2 regions of the Ningiella algicola genome follow, and region 1 is predicted to be linked to the other one. Evidence: predicted binding sites of a transcription regulator. Region 1 holds the regulator's gene; the other holds the start of a gene.

Region 1 (6,668 bases):
TATATCTTCTTGTTTACCAAGAAGCACTAACACCCCACCTTCTTGATGAATGCGCTTCATTGCTTTTTCGAGTGATAACGAGCGATTAATAGCACGCGTTGAGCCTAATAAATCGCTGAGTGTATTATGCAAGTGCACTCTCACTAATGTGGGTTCTTCAGCAACAATCTCGCCTTTCTTCAGCGCAAAGTGAATTTGATTATCAATCACATCTTTAAAGGTAATTAATTCGAACTCACCATGAGTCGTAGGCAGCTTGCAACTTGCAACCTTCTCAATAGTGGTTTCATTTAAATTTCGATATTCAATTAAGTCTGCAATAGTGCCAATTTTTAAATTATGTTGTTCAGCAAACCTCTCCAACTCAGGGCGTCTTGCCATTGATCCATCTTCGTTTAGGATCTCCACTATAACCGCTGCAGGTTCGCAACCCGCCAAGCGCGCTAAATCGACACCCGCTTCAGTATGTCCGGCACGGTTGAGTACACCACCTTCTTTGGCAATAAGGGGGAAAATATGACCAGGCTGTACGATATCATCTGCCACTGCATCGCTTGCCACCGCAGCTTGAATGGTTGTAGCGCGATCTGCTGCAGAAATACCAGTTGTGACGCCTTCTCGCGCTTCAATGGAGACGGTAAAGTTAGTGGAGAATTGAGCGCTATTTTTGTCTACCATCAACGGTAATTTAAGTTTGCGACATCTTTCGGTTGTCATCGGCAAGCACACTAGGCCGCGTGCATGCGTGACCATAAAATTAATGGCCTGCGGCGTCACGTGCTGAGCTGCCATTATGATGTCACCTTCGTTTTCTCGGTCTTCATCATCCATCAGGATAACCATTTTACCTTGACGGATATCCTCGATGATGTCTTTTGTGCTGTCTAATGCCATCTAATGCCTTACCTTAAAATTAGTCGCCTGTATGACGATTGAGCAATATGCCTTTAGAAAACAATTTGCTACTTCAAATACCCGTGTTCCGCTAAAAAGTTCAGGCTGATATCGTGAGTGTCTGTGTGTGCCGCCTTATCGCCGAGCATCAAACGCTCTAAATATCTGGCAATAACATCAACTTCCAAGTTAACGGCAGTCCCAACTTTATAGTCTCCAATCACCGTTTCTTTTAGCGTGTGTGGAATGAGCCAAAGCATAAATGAAGCGCCTTTCACTTCATTTACAGTCAGACTGACGCCATCCACTGTGATGGAACCCTTGTGTGCGATATATTTAGCAAGCGAATCAGGTGCCTTTACCCATACTTCAACATAACGCGTGTGCTCTACAATCGATTCAACATGACCTACACCATCAACATGTCCAGAAACAATGTGGCCGCCAAATCGGCTGTCAGTGCGCATTGCCTTTTCGAGGTTGACACGACTGCCTGCTGAATAGTTTGCAAAGCCGGTGTACTTAATTGTTTCAGCAGACACATCGGCCCGATAGTAATCATCGCCTTTCTCAACCACGGTTAGGCATACTCCGTTGGTTGCAATACTATCGCCTAGGTGGACATCAGACATATCAAGCGTTTTAGACTGCACGGTGAGGCGAATGTCATCACCTTTATTATCCAATGCACTTATTTCACCAACGGCTTCTATAATCCCGGTAAACATATTGCCTCACTTTTATTGAGTTCCCTGAATTGTGGGAAATGCGTTTTCGCCTAAATTTAAGTTAAGCAAAGCCTAACTCAAGACACCTTTTTCATAGGGAAAGTACATTTAATCTTTATATCCTTCCCTATGTGTCGCAATTCACTTATTTGAGTCTCAAGCGCTTGATCCAAAGATGTTTTTGCGTCGCCAGATATTAATTCTCGCGCCCCGCCTCCAAGCATCTTTGGCGCAATATACAGCAACAACTCATCCACCAAACCTGCCTCGAGCAAAGCACCCGCTAACTTCGCGCCCGCCTCCACAAAAAGCCGGTTAATATTGCGTTTGCCAATGTCAGCTAAAATACGCGATAAGTTAAGGTGGCGTTCATCCTTTTCAGGCATTATTTGCACTTGGGTCACATGCTCAAAATCAAGGGCATGATTAAATTTTCGATTGTATATCAAAGTAGCGGCGCCATCTTCGATAAGCGTCAAATTACTATGCAGCTGCCCTTTACCATCAATAACCACCCTCAAGGGCTGTTTATTTCGACTTTTGAAAGCAAGGCTATCTTTATCAGGAAGTTGGTCTGGACGAACATTTAATCGGGGGTTGTCAACAAGGGCGGTACCAGAACCGGTTAAAATGGCGCAAGAAAGTGCTCGCTCTTTTTGCACATCTTTGCGCGCGTCTTCGCTGGTTATCCATTGACTCAGGCCGTTTTGAAGCGCTGTTTTGCCATCCAAACTTGATGCGAGCTTTAACACCACGTAAGGCCGTTGGTTTTGCATACGGTGAAAAAAAGCGCGGTTGAGGGCTGACGCCTGAGATTGCATCAAACCAAACCTAACATCTACGCCAGCTCGCGTTAGTATATCCATGCCTTTGCCAGCAACAAGAGGATTAGGATCAATGGATGCAATAGTCACTCTGCGCACACCTGCGTTTACAAGCGCTTCAGCACATGGTCCTGTGCGACCATGGTGCGCGCAAGGTTCAAGGGTTACATAAACACTTGCGTTTTTTGCCTTATCGCCCGCTTGGTTGAGTGCATTCACCTCGGCATGATGACCGCCAGCAACTTCATGGTAGCCTTGGGCTACTATCTCGTTATCATCGTCAACAATGACACAACCGACAGCGGGGTTTGGTGTGGTTGAAAATCGACCTTTTTCGGCAAGTGAAAGTGCGTGCGCCATAAAGGCGGCGTCTTGGGCACTGAAGTCATCGGACGTTTTCATCTACAAGTTCCTATTGCAGGGCATAGAGCCGCGCCAAATGCTTATTTGTTGCTTTCAGCTAATCTCGCTATTTCTTCGCCGAATTCTTTTACGTCTTCAAAAGAACGATAGACCGAAGCAAAACGCACATAGGCTACTTTATCAAGCTTTTTAAGCGCTTCCATGATCAGCTCGCCAACATATTCACTTTTGACTTCCCGCTCACCTGTTGCTCGAAGCGCCGCTTTTATCTGAAACACACACTGCTCAATCGCCTCAATACTCACAGGGCGTTTTTCTAGGGCCCTTTGCAAACCCGCCATTAGCTTTTCTTCATTAAATGGTTCTCGAGTATGGTCGCGTTTGACGATGCGAGGCATGACCAACTCCGCTGCCTCAAAGGTGGTAAAACGTTCACTGCACTCCAGACACTGGCGCCTGCGCCTGATTTGAGCCCCGTCAGACACAAGCCTTGAATCAATGACCTTGGTTTCTTGCGCCGTGCAAAAAGGACAAAACATTTAAATTAACCGTAAACCGGGAATTTTTCGCACAAGCTGACAACTTCGCCCTTTACTCTATCAATCACAGATTCATCGCCCATGTTATCAAGCACATCGCAAATCCACGTTGCCACTTGCTTAGCTTCAGCTTCCGTGAAGCCTCTGCGCGTGATAGCGGGCGAACCGATGCGAAGGCCACTAGTCACAAAAGGTGAGCGCGGGTCGTTTGGAACAGAGTTTTTATTTACCGTAATGTTTGCGCGACCTAAAGCTGCATCTGCATCTTTACCGGTAATATCTTTGTTAATTAAATCCAGCAGGAATAGGTGATTGTCAGTTCCGTTTGAAACGATAGTGTAGCCGCGCTCCTGCATCACTGACACCATTGCTTTTGCATTTTTAAGCACTTGCTTTTGATATACCTTAAAGTCTTCAGACAAGGCCTCTTTGAATGCTACGGCTTTAGCTGCAATCACATGGCAAAGCGGTCCACCTTGGTTTCCTGGGAACACTGCACTGTTGAACTTTTTGTAAAGCGTTTCGTCACCGCAGTTTGAAAGAATTAAGCCACCGCGTGGGCCTGCGAGTGTTTTGTGAGTTGTGGTTGTGACAACATGGGCATGAGGAATTGGGCTTGGGTATTCACCAGCAGCGACAAGTCCAGCTACATGCGCCATATCAACCAGCAAATATGCACCGACTTTGTCAGCGATTTCTCTAAATCGTGCCCAGTCAACCACACCCGAGTAGGCAGAAAAGCCGCCAATAATTAGTTTGGGTTTGTGTTCAAGCGCTAATTTTTCAACTTGCTCGTAATCAATGACACCAGTATCTGGGTGCAAACCGTATTGGACTGCGTTATAAGTTTTGCCAGAAAAGTTGACGTGTGAACCGTGAGTTAAGTGCCCACCATCCGCCAGACTCATACCAAGTACTGTATCGTTGGCGTCTATTAAAGCCATAAAAACGGCGGTGTTAGCTTGTGAGCCTGAATGTGGTTGGACGTTCGCATAGCTACATCCAAACAGCTCTTTTGCTCGCTCAATGGCAAGCTCTTCTGCGATATCTACATATTCGCAACCGCCGTAGTAGCGCTTACCGGGGTAGCCTTCTGCATATTTATTAGTAAGCTGCGAGCCTTGTGCTTCCAGTACACGAGGACTGCAATAGTTTTCAGATGCAATAAGCTCTATATGATGCTCTTGGCGCTGTTTTTCTTTTTCCATTGCTTCGGACAATTCGGGATCGAACTGCTCGATAGTCATTTTACTGGATAACACAAATTCTCCTTTCCTCGCACAGGTAGAGCGCACGCTAAGCACAAGACCTTTACCCTAAATTCTTATTTAACCTCAACTCGGGATAAGCGATAGTGCAAATGCTTGTTTTATCAATGTATTTATTAAATTATCACCAAGTAGTGATAAAAACGTGAAGTACTGCGTTGAGGTTATTTAATAACGACACTAAAAATCAGCCGCTATTCTAAAACAATTCAGACTTTTGTATAGGGTGAAAAGCAAAATAAACCACAATCATTTGCGCGTGATTCTTTACTGCTTTGACAAGCAGATTGGTAGCATATCGTTAGACTTTCGCTTGACGCTCTAAAGACTTTACGCGCTCGTAGAGTTTGTCGATGTTTCGCAGTTTAACTGTATTTTTTTGCCACTCCCGAGTGGGCGACACTGGGATACCTGATGAATAAACACCGGGCTCGGTAATGCTCTTAGTTACCATAGAAAAACCGGTGACCTGCACATTGTCACAAATGTTAATGTGGCCGTTGATCCCCACACTCCCAGCAATTACGACATGCTTTCCAATGGACACCGACCCGGCTATGCCGGTATGGCCACAAATACACGAATAGTCGCCAATCACGCAATTATGCGCAATCTGCACTAGATTATCTATGATGCAGTTTTTGCCAATAACGGTATCGTCTAACGCGCCGCGGTCAATACAAGCGTTTGCACCAATTTCGGTATTTGCACCGATACGTACTGAGCCGGTTTGAGGGATTTTTATCCATGCCCCTTTGTCATTTGCATATCCAAATCCGTCGGAACCTACAACCGTTCCGCTATGAATGGATACGTTTTTATCAAGTATGACGTGATGATAAATGCTTACGTTTGCACGCAAGTGACATCCGTCGCCAATGCGAGCGCCAGGACCGATAAATACGCCACTACTAATCGAAACATTGTCACCAATAGTGACCTCTTCGCTGATGTAAGCGCCTGCTGCAATAGATACATTCTCTCCTAACTTAGCGCTATCATGGATGTTTGCTAATTTTGAAATTCCTGGCTGGGGTTTAGGACTTGGGTCCAATAATTGCGATATCAAGGCATATCCAAGATAAGGATTTTGACAGACAATGGCATTCCCTTTGTACGCTTTTGCCTGCGCTTCGTTGAGTATTACGCCACCTGCCTGTGTGTTTTCCAGCTCACTTGCATATTTGCTATTGGATAAAAAAGATAATTGCTCATTATTGGCACTTGCCAGAGTCGCCATTGACGAAATCTGATGGTCATTATCGCCAACAACGTGACCACCGATATGTTTGGCAAGCTCTAATAATGAATAAGGCATACGCATGTCCTGTTAAGAATATCTAAGATGAGATGCCTGACGATGAACGCAAGCATGTATGATAAGCATCATTATGTGATGCGAAACAATATCTTGCAAACAAGTTTGTTGCCGGTGAATACCTTCAATAGTGTTATCTGCAGTCTAAGTCGACTACAATAACCTTTTCGCTTGCATATGAGACCACCATGTCTTTGCAAGGCGTTTCAATATTCATGAGCTTTTAAGAGTTAATTATGGCCCAATTTGTTTATAGTATGCATAGGGTTGGCAAAGTCGTGCCTCCTAACCGTCACATTCTCAAGAACATTTCCCTCAGTTTTTTCCCAGGCGCCAAAATAGGGGTTTTAGGTTTAAATGGCGCGGGTAAATCAACACTGCTTAAAATCATGGCCGGTCTTGATACCGACATTGAGGGCGAAGCACGGCCGCAGCCCGGGTTAAAAGTCGGTTATCTGGCTCAAGAACCTAAGTTAAACGAGAGTAAAGATGTGCGCGGAAATATTGAAGAGGCGGTCGAAGATGTCGTTCATGCTCTCAAACGCTTAGATGAGGTCTATGCCGCCTATGCGGAAGACGGTGCAGATTTTGACGCACTGGCCAAAGAGCAAGGCGAACTTGAAGCTATTATTCAAAGCAAAGATGGGCATAATCTCGACAACGCGCTCGAACGGGCTGCCGACGCCTTGCGCCTTCCACCTTGGGATGCAGACGTCAGCAAACTTTCTGGCGGC
Region 2 (6,668 bases), 1.3 Mb from region 1:
CTTCTTCTATAATGGCAGTTTGTGCTTGAGGCTGTTGAACGCTCGCCGCTATTTCAGCATCGGACTTATCCGAGGCCCCATCGCGCGTGTTGTGGTAGTAAAGAGTTTTTACACCTAATTTGTAAGTCGTTAGCAAGTCTTTCAACAGTAGCTTCATTGGCACTTTGTTGCCTTCGTACTTACTCGGATCGTAGCTGGTGTTTGCCGAAATAGTCTGGTCAACAAATTTCTGCATAATGGCAACCAGCTGCAAATAACCATCGTTAGATGGTAAGTCCCATAGTAATTCGTAGTCGTTTTTAAGCGCTTTATAATCAGGCACGACTTGCTTTAACACGCCGTCTTTACTGGTTTTAATACTGATATGTCCGCGCGGTGGTTCAATGCCGTTAGTGGCATTTGAGATTTGTGAAGAAGTCTCTGACGGCATCAATGCAGATAGTGTCGAGTTGCGCAAACCGTATTTCACGACGTCTTCGCGAAGCGCATCCCAATCATAACGAAGTGGCTCATTGCACACCTTATCCAAGTCTTTTTTGTAAGAGTCAATTGGCATAATGCCTTTTGAATAAGTGGTTTCATTAAATTTAGGGCAGGCGCCTTTTTCTTTTGCCAAATTGTTTGAAGCACGCATGAGATGGTACTGCATAGCTTCAAAGGTACGATGGATTAAACCGTTGGCACTGTGATCAGAATACTTAACGCCGTTTTTCGCTAGATAGTACGCGAAGTTAATTACGCCTATTCCCAGCGTTCGTCGCCCCATTGTTGCAGTCAATGCAGCGGGGACGGGGTAGTCTTGATAGTCTAATAGGCTATCAAGCGCTCGTACGGACAAGTCAGCAAGTTCTGCAAAATCATCTAAGCTTTCAATTGCACCTAAATTAAACGCAGATAATGTGCACAGAGCGATTTCACCCTCTGCATCATCCACATTACGAAGTGGCTTAGTCGGTAATGCAATTTCTAAACATAAGTTGCTTTGGCGCACTGGCGCAACTGAAGGGTCAAAGGGACTATGCGTATTGCAATGATCCACATTCTGCAAGTAAATACGGCCAGTGCTCGCACGTTCTTGCATAAATTGACTAAACAAATCTATGGCTTTTACGCGCTTTTTGCGAATGCTGTCATCATTTTCGTACTTCACATAAAGTTCTTCGAACTTATTCTGGTCAGCAAAAAACGCGTCATATAGACCGGGTACATCTGAGGGGCTGAATAATGTGATGTAGTCGTCTTTGATCATTCGGGTGTACATTAATTTGTTGCACTGCACACCGTAATCTAAGTGGCGGACACGATTCTCTTCAACGCCGCGATTGTTTTTAAGTACGAGTAGAGATTCTACTTCCAGGTGCCACATTGGATAAAACAGTGTGGCAGCGCCGCCGCGTACACCACCTTGTGAGCAACTTTTTACAGCAGTTTGGAAATATTTGTAAAAAGGCACACAACCAGTATGGAAGGCTTCGCCACCACGGATTGGACTACCTAGCGCTCTAATTCGACCTGCATTAATGCCAATGCCAGCACGCTGGCTCACGTATTTCACAATTGCGCTTGCAGTTGCATTGATAGAATCTAGACTGTCGCCCGTTTCAATTAATACGCAAGAGCTAAATTGACGTGTGGGCGTGCGAACGCCGGCCATGATTGGCGTTGGGAGCGATAACTTAAATGTTGAAGCTGCGTCATAGAAACGTTTAATGTAATCCATGCGGGTGTCGCTTGGATATTTAGCAAACAGGCATGCGGCCACAAGCACATACAAAAATTGAGCGCTTTCATAAATTTCGCCTGTTACGCGATTTTGAACAAGATATTTGCCTTCAAGTTGCTTAACCGCTGCGTAACTGAAATTCATGTCGCGCGCGTGGTCAATGAACGCATCCATTTCTTCGAATTCTTTTTGCGTATAATCTTCGAGCAAATGTTCGTCATATTTACCTTGCCCAACGAGGGACTTTACATGTGCAAAAAGGGCAGGGGGCTCATATTGACCATAGGCTTTTTTGCGCAAATGGAATATTGCCAAGCGCGCTGCCATATACTGATAATCAGGCACGTCAGTTGAAATAAGGTCAGCGGCTGACTTTATGAGCGTTTCGTGAATTTCTGAGGTTTTGATGCCATTGTAGAACTGAATCTGTGCCTTTATCTCCACTTGGGATACTGACACTTCGTCTAGGCCATTAGCTGCCCATGTGACAACTTTGTGGATTTTGTCTAAATCGATGGGCTCTTGAGCACCATCTCGCTTCGTTACCAAAAGATCGTTATTCATTGTTGTTATGCTCTTAGTGTTGTTTTTATCAACGCACAGTTTCATGACAATCTACTGCTGTAACCAAGCATAATAAGAACGGCCTTTTGACTAAACGACGTAACTCACGTTTATGTAAGGACTTTATTCTTATTCTTGTTTTCAGCCAGCACCACCTCAGCAAGATAGCAGCTAGTGTTTTTTGTCAGAACTTTACGTTAGCGCGCGAATCAATAGACTACGGGTTCTTATTGATGAACACAAGATAATGCGCCTAAATGAGTAATGCAACCACTATATCTTGTGTTTTGGCTGTCAAGTTATCGTAACAAAAAAGTGATCAATTTTGGTTAGTGATAACTAACCGATGAAGTGAATTGTTGCCTGAGTTATAGACGATTCAAGTCATATCCAGAAAAAAGCAATGAAACAAATCAATCTAACAATGCGTTTTTTAGTTCTAAAAATGACTTAACCCTGACACACCAAAAAATAGTTAACGTCAACATTGTCGTCACTTAAATAGTATTCATTTTTGAGAGGATTAAAGTGCATACCTATCATTTTTTTAGGTGTGAGCGAGGTCTGCTCCACCATGGAGACTAGTTCAAAAGGTTTAATGAATTTCTTATGCTCATGTGTGCCTCTTGGTACCATATTAAATAAGTACTCCGCACCAACGATGGCCATAAAATACGATTTGGTATTTCTATTAAGAGTAGAGAAGATGGCTGTACCACCGGGTTTAAGCATTTGCGCACAACTTTTCACAATGGATGCTGGGTCAGGGACATGCTCTAGCATCTCCAGGCAACACACCACATCGTAGTGCTCATTGTGATGTTCAGCCCATTGCTCTGCGGTACTTAAATGATAGTCAACAGCTACACCGCTGTCTAAGCGATGCAGATTCGCCACATCAAGCGAAACTTGCACCATATCTATGCCAGTGACTATCGCGCCGCACTGAGCTAATGCTTCAGATAAAATGCCTCCACCGCAGCCAACATCGAGCACCGTTTTGCCGAACAGACCGCTACATTGGGTCTGGATGTATTCGGTGCGAAGCGGATTAATGTCATGCAGTGACTTAAATTTCCCATCTTTGTCCCACCATTCATCCGCTAATTGAGCGAACTTGCTGAGTTCTTGTGCGTCAACGTTTGTCATTTTGCCTTTTTGCTTGCAGAAATATTTATCGATGCATATTGTATATGTGCGCGCGCTTTTTCAAGCTATTTCTCGAATCCATCCCTTATCATTTATACACCATTTACTTTGTCTGCTGGCTAGCGAATAAAATGAAGCGAATTTTGCAACATAATCCTTCACGCAGCGCTACATTTTCACAATACATAATGCTACTATCGTGAGTTGGAACGATAATGATAATAAAACAAAGTGAATCATTTCTGCTTTAAGTAAACGCTGCGCTTATTCGTTTATGTTTTCAGCTTTCAGACCTGCGCTCATTTAGAGAATGAGTAAAGTCAGAGTGATGACTCACAACTATAAAGGATCATTCAGTTTATGACTGACAACGCCAAAGATATTTCCCCCATTAATATCGAAGAAGAACTCAAAAACTCCTACTTAGATTATGCAATGAGCGTTATTGTCGGGCGCGCATTACCCGATGTTCGCGATGGTTTAAAGCCAGTGCATCGCCGAGTTTTATTCGCGATGAATGAGTTAAAAAACGATTTTAATAAGCCTTATAAAAAGTCCGCACGCGTCGTAGGCGATGTGATTGGTAAGTATCACCCGCATGGCGATTCTGCTGTGTACGATACCATTGTTAGGATGGCGCAACCTTTTTCCCTGCGCTACATGTTGGTAGATGGTCAAGGTAATTTTGGTTCTGTGGACGGAGACTCTGCTGCCGCAATGCGTTATACCGAAGTTCGAATGGCCAAAATCGCCCACGAGCTACTTGCGGACCTAGAAAAAGAAACCGTTAACTTCGTGCCTAATTATGACGGCACGGAATTTATTCCCGAAGTATTGCCCACTCGCGTGCCCAACTTACTGGTTAATGGTTCGTCTGGTATCGCTGTTGGTATGGCGACAAATATTCCGCCTCATAACTTAAGCGAAGTAGTGAGTGCGTGTTTAGCATTAATAGAAAATCCAAACATTGAATTTGAAGAGTTACTTGAGCATATTCCTGGCCCAGACTTCCCAACGGCAGCCATTATTAGCGGCCGACAAGGCATTATAAACGCCTATAAAACAGGTCGCGGTAAAATCTATTTGCGAGCTAAAGCGACAATAGAGCAAGAAGAAAACGGTAAAGAAACTATTATCGTTCACGAAATTCCGTATCAGGTAAACAAAGCCAGATTAATTGAAAAAATTGCCGAGCTGGTAAAAGAAAAACGCGTTGAAGGTATTTCAGCTTTACGTGATGAATCTGATAAAGACGGAATGCGCATTGTAATTGAGGTTAAGCGCAATGAATCTGGCGAGGTACTGCTAAATCACCTCTATGCCAACACCCAGCTTCAAACTGTGTTCGGAATCAATATGGTTGCACTTGACCGCAATCAGCCAAAAGTCTTCAACCTTAAAGAAGTACTTGAACTGTTTATATTGCACAGACGTGAAGTAGTGACACGTCGTACAGTATTTGAGCTTAGAAAAGCGCGTGACAGAGCACATATTCTAGAGGGCTTAGCCATTGCATTGGTCAATATCGACCCAATCATTGAGCTTATCAAGGCATCGCAAAGTCCGTCTGATGCGAAAAAATCGCTCGTTGCGCAAGCTTGGGAATTAGGCGATGTGTCAGACATGCTTTCACGAGCAGGAAACGATGCGGCACGCCCCGATTGGCTTGCACCAGAATATGGTATTCGCGATGGGCGCTACTATTTAACCGAAGAGCAAGCTCAGGCTATTTTGGATCTGCGTTTAAACAAGCTGACAGGTTTGGAACACGATAAGATTCTAGAAGAATACAAAGGCTTGTTAGACATCATTGCCGAACTTCTTCGTATATTGGGCAGTTCTGAGCGCTTGATGGAAGTCATCGCAGAAGAATTAGAGGCGATTCGCGAAGAGTATGGCGATGAGCGTCGCACAGAAATTACAGCCGCTTCACACGATATTGATATTGAAGATTTGATTGAGCGCGAAGAAGTTGTTGTCACTTTATCGCGAGAAGGCTATGTCAAGTATCAGAAACTATCTGATTATGAGTCTCAGCGTCGTGGCGGCAAGGGTAAATCAGCCACTAAGATGAAAAATGAAGACTTCATTGAAAAGCTTCTTGTAGCAAATACGCATGATCACATTCTCTGCTTTTCTACACGAGGCCGTTTGTACTGGTTAAAAGTTTACAACCTGCCGCTTGCCAGCAGAAATGCGCGTGGTCGTCCAATTGTAAATATATTACCGCTAGAAGATGGCGAGCGAATCACCGCAATATTGCCCATTCAAGAGTTTGAGGCGGGCAAATTTGTATTCATGGCGACAAGAAAAGGCACGGTTAAAAAGACCGAACTCACGCAATACTCGCGCCCAAGAGCCAATGGGATCATCGCTGTTAACTTAACCGATGGAGACGAACTCATCGGTGTCGATTTGACCAATGGAGAGAGTGAAATCATGCTCTTCTCTGATGCGGGTAAAGTGGTTCGTTTTAGCGAAAGCCAAGTCCGACCTATGGGCAGAACAGCTACTGGCGTTCGTGGTATACGCATTGCTGAGAACGAGAAAGTTGTATCATTAATTGTGCCGAATGATGAGGGCGACATCTTAACTGCGACCGAAAATGGGTATGGTAAACGTACTCCTATTGGCGAGTACCCAGCGAAAAGCAGAGCAACGAAAGGTGTGGTTTCAATTAAAGTGTCCGAGCGAAACGGTGCGGTTGTGGGCGCCGTTCAGGTAGATGAAACCAATGAAATTATGTTGATTTCTGACCAAGGTACGCTAGTCAGAACCCGAGCTGCGGAAGTGTCGACGGTGGGCCGAAATACACAAGGCGTCACACTTATTCGTACTGTAGAGGGTGAACATGTTGTTGGGCTTCAGCGCATCGATGAAGTTGAGGAAGTTATTGAGCTTGACGAAAATGGCGACCCAGTTGTTACTGCCGAAGATGCAAGTGACGAGTCGGGCACTGAACAAGGTGAAACATCGGCGTTAAGTGATTCTGATGATACCACTGACGATGTTCAATCGCCAAGTTCATCCGATGACGATAGTGAAAAGTCGTAGAGCACGTTGAACTTAGGTAATAGTAGCGACCCTTGCGGTCGCTTCTTTATGTAAAAACCGTCGTTTTGTCAGCTTGCATAAGCTTGCACATAAACACACAAACACCACGAGTCTCGGAAATCTTAGTGTAATGAACAAAGTATTTAATTTCAGCGCTGGGCCTGCAATGCTTCCACCG

The links. Region 1 encodes NrdR, which represses ribonucleotide reductase genes. Its sites were predicted from a motif close to AAACACNANATNTNGTGTTT; they were not measured.
Region 2: the regulator NrdR is predicted to act here: its motif matches at 2,556-2,575, upstream of nrdA (class 1a ribonucleoside-diphosphate reductase subunit alpha).

Annotation. Positions count from the first base shown of each region.
Region 1 is NZ_CP171821.2:4,146,099-4,152,766, reverse strand. It holds gene ribBA (bifunctional 3,4-dihydroxy-2-butanone-4-phosphate synthase/GTP cyclohydrolase II) at 1-894, opposite strand, end outside; gene PN836_RS18075 (riboflavin synthase) at 963-1,622, opposite strand; gene ribD (bifunctional diaminohydroxyphosphoribosylaminopyrimidine deaminase/5-amino-6-(5-phosphoribosylamino)uracil reductase RibD) at 1,700-2,848, opposite strand; gene nrdR (transcriptional regulator NrdR) at 2,890-3,348, opposite strand; gene glyA (serine hydroxymethyltransferase) at 3,354-4,595, opposite strand; gene lpxD (UDP-3-O-(3-hydroxymyristoyl)glucosamine N-acyltransferase) at 4,918-5,940, opposite strand; gene ettA (energy-dependent translational throttle protein EttA) at 6,171-6,668, shown strand, end outside.
Region 2 is NZ_CP171821.2:694,577-701,244, reverse strand. It holds gene nrdA (class 1a ribonucleoside-diphosphate reductase subunit alpha) at 1-2,287, opposite strand, end outside; gene ubiG (bifunctional 2-polyprenyl-6-hydroxyphenol methylase/3-demethylubiquinol 3-O-methyltransferase UbiG) at 2,738-3,436, opposite strand; gene gyrA (DNA topoisomerase (ATP-hydrolyzing) subunit A) at 3,797-6,490, shown strand; gene serC (3-phosphoserine/phosphohydroxythreonine transaminase) at 6,621-6,668, shown strand, end outside.